Regions from separate parts of the Mesorhizobium sp. M0077 genome, predicted to be linked through region 1. Evidence: riboswitches for the same ligand, from Rfam matches in the RefSeq annotation. Region 1 holds a riboswitch; the other holds the start of a gene.
The links. Region 1 has a riboswitch for S-adenosylmethionine ahead of NKJ57_RS12180 (O-succinylhomoserine sulfhydrylase). Riboswitches for the same ligand answer to the same signal wherever they lie in the genome.
Positions count from the first base shown of each region.

Region 2: it holds a riboswitch for S-adenosylmethionine, as region 1 does, so the genes downstream of both, metX (homoserine O-acetyltransferase MetX) here and NKJ57_RS12180 (O-succinylhomoserine sulfhydrylase) in region 1, are expected to answer to the same signal.

Region 1 covers NZ_JAMYUL010000005.1:1,233-4,640, reverse strand. Annotated here, with positions in the region: gene NKJ57_RS12185 (ceramide glucosyltransferase) at 1-954, shown strand, start outside; gene NKJ57_RS12180 (O-succinylhomoserine sulfhydrylase) at 966-2,156, opposite strand; SAM riboswitch at 2,214-2,291, opposite strand; gene NKJ57_RS12175 (2'-deoxycytidine 5'-triphosphate deaminase) at 2,432-3,408, shown strand, end outside.
Region 2 covers NZ_JAMYUL010000007.1:172,076-175,483, reverse strand. Annotated here, with positions in the region: gene NKJ57_RS16405 (prephenate/arogenate dehydrogenase family protein) at 1-237, opposite strand, end outside; gene hisC (histidinol-phosphate transaminase) at 242-1,351, opposite strand; SAM riboswitch at 1,477-1,554, shown strand; gene metX (homoserine O-acetyltransferase MetX) at 1,615-2,784, shown strand; gene metW (methionine biosynthesis protein MetW) at 2,781-3,395, shown strand; gene NKJ57_RS16385 (DUF1330 domain-containing protein) at 3,403-3,408, opposite strand, start outside.

The sequences.
Region 1 (3,408 bases):
TCGCTCGACTGGCCGCGCTACGAACTGATCTTCTGCGTCGCTCACGCCGACGATCCCGTCGTCAAACTGATAAACAGGGCGATCGTCCTGTTTCCCAAGGTACCGGCTAGGCTGCTGATCGGCGACGACCGCGTCAGCAGCAACCCGAAGCTCAACAACTGCGTCAAGGGCTGGGAAGCGGCGCACTTTCATTGGGTTATTCTCGCGGATTCCAACGTGCTGATGCCTAGGGATTACGTCCAGCACATGATGGCGGCCTGGCGGACCAATACCGGGCTTATCTGCTCGACGCCGATCGGCTCTCGGCCGGATGGCTTCTGGGCCGAGGTCGAATGCGCGTTCCTCAACACGCTGCAGGCGCGCTGGCAATATGCCGGCGAGGCGCTTGGCCTCGGCTTTGCCCAGGGCAAGAGCATGCTGTGGAACAAGCCGATGCTCGATACCAATGGCGGTATCCGCGCGCTGGCCGCCGAGATCGCCGAGGATGCTGCTGCGACCAAGCTGGTCAACGGACTGGGCCTGCGCGTCAATCTCGTTGCCTCGCCTTTCGAGCAACCACTGGGGCAGCGCCGACTTGCCGACATCTGGTCGCGTCAGGCGCGCTGGGCGCGGTTGCGCCGCGTCACCTTCCCGCTGTTTTTCGCACCCGAGATCCTGACCGGCGTCGCCGTGCCGTTGGCGTTGGCGCTGGTGGCGGCAGCAAGTGCCGGCGTCAGCCTGCCGGCCACGGTGTTGGCCGTGCTGGCGGCGGCCTACATTCCCGAATGCGCGCTGGCCGCGGCCAAGGGCTGGCACCTGTCGCTGCGCATGGTCCCGGCGATGATGGTCCGCGACATGATGCTTCCCGCCATCTGGGCGCGCGGCTGGCTGAGCGGCGCCGTCGACTGGCGCGGCAACACCATGATCATCGGCACCAAGGCAGCCGAGCTGGAAGAGGCTTCGTCGGGAGCGTGACGCCTCGCGGCCTACCCGGCTGCCTTCAGCGCCTGCGCAACGTCCTCCAGCAGATCGTCCGTGTCCTCAAGGCCGACCGACAGCCTGAGCGTTCCCGGCCCGATGCCGAGCTCGGCGCGAGCTTCGTCGCTGAGGTTCTTGTGCGTGGTGGTCGCCGGATGGGTGATCAGGCTCTTGGCGTCGCCGAGATTGTTGGAGATCAGCACGATGTCGAGCGCGTTCTGCAAGGCGAAGGCCGCCTGCTTGCCGCCCTTGACGTCGAGGCAGATCAGCGTCGATCCGCCTGTCATCTGCTTCTTGACGATGTCGGCCTGCGGGTGGTCGGCGCGGCCGGGATAGATGACGCGGGCGATTTCCGGCCGTCCTGCCAGGAAATCCGCGATCTTGGCCGCGCTTTCCGTCTGCTGGCGCACCCGAACCGGCAGCGTCTCCAGGCCCTTGAGCAGCGTCCAGGCGTTGAACGGCGACAGGCTCGGGCCGGTGTGGCGGAAATAGTCGTGCAAATTCTCGTCGATCCATTTCTTGTCCGACAGGATGATGCCGCCGAGACAGCGTCCCTGGCCGTCAATGTGCTTGGTCGCGGAGTAGACGACGATATGGGCGCCGAGCTGCAAGGGCTTCTGCTGCAAGGGCGTGGCAAAGACATTGTCGACGATCAGCCTGGCGCCGATCGAGGTGGCGAGCGCCGCCACCGCTGCGATGTCGACCACTTCCAGCGTCGGATTGGTCGGGCTTTCCAGGAAGAACAGTTTCGTGTTCGGCCGCACCGCCTTTTCCCAGTTGGCGATGTCGGTGCCGTCGACCAGCGTTGCCTCGATGCCGTATTTCGGCGCCAGCGTCTCCACCACCCAGCGGCAGGAGCCGAACAGCGCGCGCGCCGCAACGATATGGTCGCCGGCCTTGGCGCTGCACAGGAGCGCTGCCGTCACCGCCGCCATGCCGGACGCCGTGGCGCGCGCATCTTCGGCACCCTCCAGCGCGCACATGCGCTTTTCGAACATGTCGACGGTAGGGTTGGCATAGCGCGAATAGATGAAGCCCGGCTCCTCGCCCTTGAAACGGGCCTCGGCAGCCTGCGCCGTCTCGTAGACATAGCCTTGGGTGAGGTACATCGCTTCGGACGTCTCGCCGAACTGGGAACGCAGCGTTCCCCCGTGCACGAGTGCGGTCTGAGGTTTCCAGTTACGCTTCTTGGTGCTCATCGCTTTTGTTCCAGACACAAAAAAACCGGCCGCGAAAGTCGCAACCGGTCCATATGGCCTTGCGGCCCGACGGTCCTTTAGCGACTTGTTTAACGTGGCTGCAAGCCGACCGGCCAAATCACCACGGGATAACGACCCTTTAGACCTCACCTGCGCTTGCGTCAATTGCCGGCTTCATTAAGAGGTTTGTACCAGGCAGGTTCCGCAATAATATCCAGCGGTTTTGCGGCAAGAACCTGCCACAAAGAGACCGACCTTGGAGCGGAGCCAGCCTTTTGCGGCAGACAGGCATTCTTCCCGATCAGGACATTTCCGCGCTGTTTCAGTCCGGCGCGCTGAAGTCGCCGCGCGCGCTCGATGTCGACCAGGTGCAGCCGGCGAGCCTCGATCTCAGGCTCGGCGACAAGGCTTTTCGCGTGCGCGCCTCCTTCCTGCCGGGTCCCGATCATCTGGTGGCCGACAAGCTTCACCGGCTGAAATTGCATGAGTTCAGTCTCGCCGAGGGCGCGGTGCTGGAAACCGGCTGCGTCTACATCGTGCCGCTGCTCGAAAGCCTGGCGCTGCCCGCAAACGTGTCGGCCTCGGCCAACCCGAAGAGCTCGACCGGCCGGCTCGACATCTTCACCCGGGTGATGACCGATCGCGGCCATGAGTTCGACAAGATCGCCCCCGGCTATCACGGGCCGCTTTATCTCGAAGTCAGTCCGCGCACCTTCCCGATCGTCGTACGCGCCGGATCGAGGCTGTCGCAGATCCGCTTTCGCACCGGCAACGCGCTGTTGTCGGAGGCAGAACTGAACGAATTGCACCGCGCCGAGATGCTGGTGGCGACCGAGCCGCCCAACATTTCCGGCGGCGGCATTGCGCTGTCGATCGATCTTGACGGCGACCAGAACGGCCTGGTCGGCTATCGCGGCAAGCATCACACCGGCTTGGTCGATGTCGACAAGCGCGCCGTCCAGGATGCCGTCGATTTCTGGGAGCCGCTCTATAAGAGCGGCGCCGGCGAACTGGTGCTCGACCCGGACGAGTTCTACATCCTGGTCAGCCGCGAAGCCGTGCACGTGCCGCCGCTCTACGCCGCCGAGATGACGCCCTTCGATCCGCTGGTTGGCGAATTCCGTGTTCACTATGCCGGCTTCTTCGATCCGGGCTTCGGCCATTCGGCCTCAGGCGGCACCGGCAGCCGGGCGGTGCTCGAAGTGCGCAGCCACGAAGTGCCGTTCATCCTCGACCACGGCCAGATCGTCGG
Region 2 (3,408 bases), on a different contig from region 1:
CGACGACCCCACTGGCACCGAGACGATGATCAGGTCGGCGTCGCGGACTGCTTCCCTGGCGTCGGTGGTGTAGCTCTCGCCAAGACCGAGCTCCTTCGCCCGCGCCAGCGTGGCCGGGCTGCGCGTCGCGATGGCGACATGGCGGGCCAGGCCCTCGCGGCGGATGATGCGGGCCAGCGACGAGCCGATCAGGCCGATGCCGACCAGCGCGATCTTTTCAAACATCGGTGCTGTCATTGTTTCAGCTTTTCAGGAATGTCGTGAGGGCATCGATGACGCCGCGATTTGCTTCTTCGGTGCCGACGCTCATGCGCAGCGCATTGGGAAAGCCATAGCCGGTAACGCGCCGCAATATATAGCCGCGCTGGGTGAGGTAATCGTCCGCCGCCTCAGCCGAATGCTTCTTGTCGTCGGGAAAGTGGATGAGGACGAAATTGCCGACGCTGGGCGTCACGCGCAGCCCAAGCTTCGTCAGTTCTTCATTCAGCCAGGTGAGCCAGGTCTCGTTGTGCAACGAACTGCGCTCGACATGGGCGCGGTCGCGGATGGCGGCAATGCCGGCCTCGATCGCTGTTGCGTTGACGTTGAAAGGGCCGCGGATGCGGTTGATGGCATCGACGATGTGCAGTGGGCCATACATCCAGCCGATGCGCGCGCCGCCAAGGCCGAGCTTGGAGAAGGTGCGGGTCATGACCACATTCTGCGCGCTGCCCGCCAGCTCGATACCTGCCTCATAGTCATTGCGCCTGACATACTCGGCATAGGCCGCGTCCAGCACCAGAAGCACGTTGCCTGGGAGCGCGGCATGCAGGCGGCGGACCTCCTGGAACGGCAGATAGGTGCCGGTCGGGTTGTTGGGATTGGCGAGGAAGATGATTTTGGTCCGCGGCGTCACCGCGGCCAGGATCGCGTCGACGTCGGCGCGCTCCTCGGTTTCCTTCACAGCAACCGGCTTGGCCCCCGCCGACTGAATGTAGATCTTGTAGACCATGAAGGCATGTTCGGTAAAAATCGCCTCATCGCCTGGCGCAAGATAGGTCTGCGCCAGCAGGCCAAGTATCTCGTCGGAACCGTTGGAGCAGATGATGTTTGCCGGGTTGAGGCCGTGCACCTCGGCGATCGCCTCGCGCAGCCGGCGGGCGGTGCCGTCGGGATAGACATCAAGCTTGCTGGCCACTTCGCGCGCGGCCTCGATCGCCTTCGGCGACGGGCCGAGCGGGTTCTCGTTCGACGACAATTTATGGACCTTGGCGACGCCGGCAGGTGCCGTGCTCTTGCCCGGTACATAGGCGTCGATGTCCATGATGCCCGCGCGGGGCGTCGGCCGTGCCTTGCCCGCTGTCTTGTCCATGTCGCAAATCCATCCAGAATGCCTCCGTCCGGAGGCCGCAGCGGAAATACAAGCCGTAGCCGCGAATGTCGAGAGGCGGGCATAGCTGGCCGTTGACGCCGGGCCGCACGAGTTCTAGAAGAACGCAACAGTTCCGTGGTGATTTGGCCGGTCGGCTTGCAGCCACGTTAAACAACTCGCTAAAGGGCCGTTTGCGTGACGTAACCGGCTTTGCGATCGCATTGCCGGTTTTTTATTGCCTGACGGCGGGCAAGGAGAGTCACATGGCCGCGCTCCGCGCTACAAAAACCAACAACGAGGCCGACAGCCCGTCGAGCCCGGTGTTGCGTTTTGGCCCTGACAAGCCGCTGAAGCTCGACGCCGGCACGCTTTTGTCGCCGTTCCAGATCGCCTACCAGACCTATGGCACCCTCAACGATGCCCGCACCAACGCCATCCTGGTCTGCCACGCGCTGACCGGCGACCAGCATGTCGCCAACACCAATCCGGTGACCGGCAAGCCCGGCTGGTGGGAAGTGCTGATCGGTCCCGGCAAGATCATCGACACCAACCGCTTCTTCGTCATCTGCTCCAACGTCATCGGCGGGTGCCTCGGCTCCACCGGTCCGGCCTCGACCAATCCCGCCACCGGCAAGCCCTACGGCCTCGACCTGCCAATCATCACCATCCGCGACATGGTGCGGGCGCAATTGATGCTGGTCGACCATTTCGGCATCGAAAAGCTGTTTTGCGTGCTCGGCGGCTCGATGGGCGGCATGCAGGTGCTGGAATGGGCATCGTGCTATTCCGAGCGCGTCTTCTCGGCCCTGCCGATCGCCACAGGCGCACGCCATTCCTCGCAGAACATCGCCTTCCACGAGGTCGGCCGGCAGGCCGTCATGGCCGATCCGGACTGGCATGGCGGCAAATATTTCGAGCACGGCAAGCGCCCGGAAAAGGGGCTCGCCGTGGCGCGCATGGCCGCCCACATCACCTATCTGTCGGAAGCCGCCCTGCATCGGAAATTCGGCCGCAATCTGCAGGACCGCGAAGCACTGACCTTCGGTTTCGACGCAGATTTCCAGATCGAAAGCTATCTGCGCCACCAGGGCATGACATTCGTCGACCGCTTCGACGCCAACTCCTACCTCTACATGACCCGTTCGATGGATTATTTCGACCTCGCCGCCGACCATGGCGGCCGGTTGGCAGATGCCTTTGCCGGGACCAAGACCCGCTTCTGCCTGGTGTCCTTCACCTCGGACTGGCTGTTCCCGACCGAGGAGAGCCGCTCGATCGTGCATGCGCTCAACGCCGCCGGCGCCTCCGTCTCCTTCGTCGAGATCGACACCGACCGCGGCCATGATGCCTTCCTGCTCGATGAACCCGAACTGTTTGCCGCCATCAAGGGCTTCATCGGCTCGGCGGCCCGCGCAAGGGGGCTCGCCTCATGAGCGTCAATGGCAGCCAGCGCGTCGACCTCGAAGTCGTGGCCAACCTGATACCGCCGCAGTCGCGGGTGCTCGATGTCGGCTCCGGCGACGGCCTGCTGCTCGAACTCCTGCAGGAGACCAAGCAGGTCGACGGCCGCGGGCTGGAGCTGTCGCAGCGCGGCGTCAATGAATGCGTGGCGCGCGGTCTCTCGGTCATCCAGGGCGATGCCGATACCGACCTCGAATTCTATCCGGACAAGGGTTTTGACTTCGTCGTCCTGTCTCAGACGCTGCAGGCGACCCGCAACCCGAAGCTGGTGCTCGACGAGCTGCTGCGAATCGGCAACCGCGCCATCGTCTCCTTCCCCAATTTCGGCCACTGGCGGGTGCGGCTGTCGCTGTTCGTCAATGGCCGGATGCCGGTGACCGCGGACCTGCCCTATTCCTGGTACGACACGCCCAACATCCATTTCTGCACCATCCGCGACTTCGTCAATCTGGTCGAGGAACTCGGCGCTTCGGTCGAGAAAGCCACCGCGCTCGACGGCAACGGCCAGAAGATCGGCCTGTCGATGCCATGGTGGTTCTGGAATTTCTTCGGCCAGCAAGCGGTGTTCTTGCTGAAGCGGTAGTTTGCCCCTATTC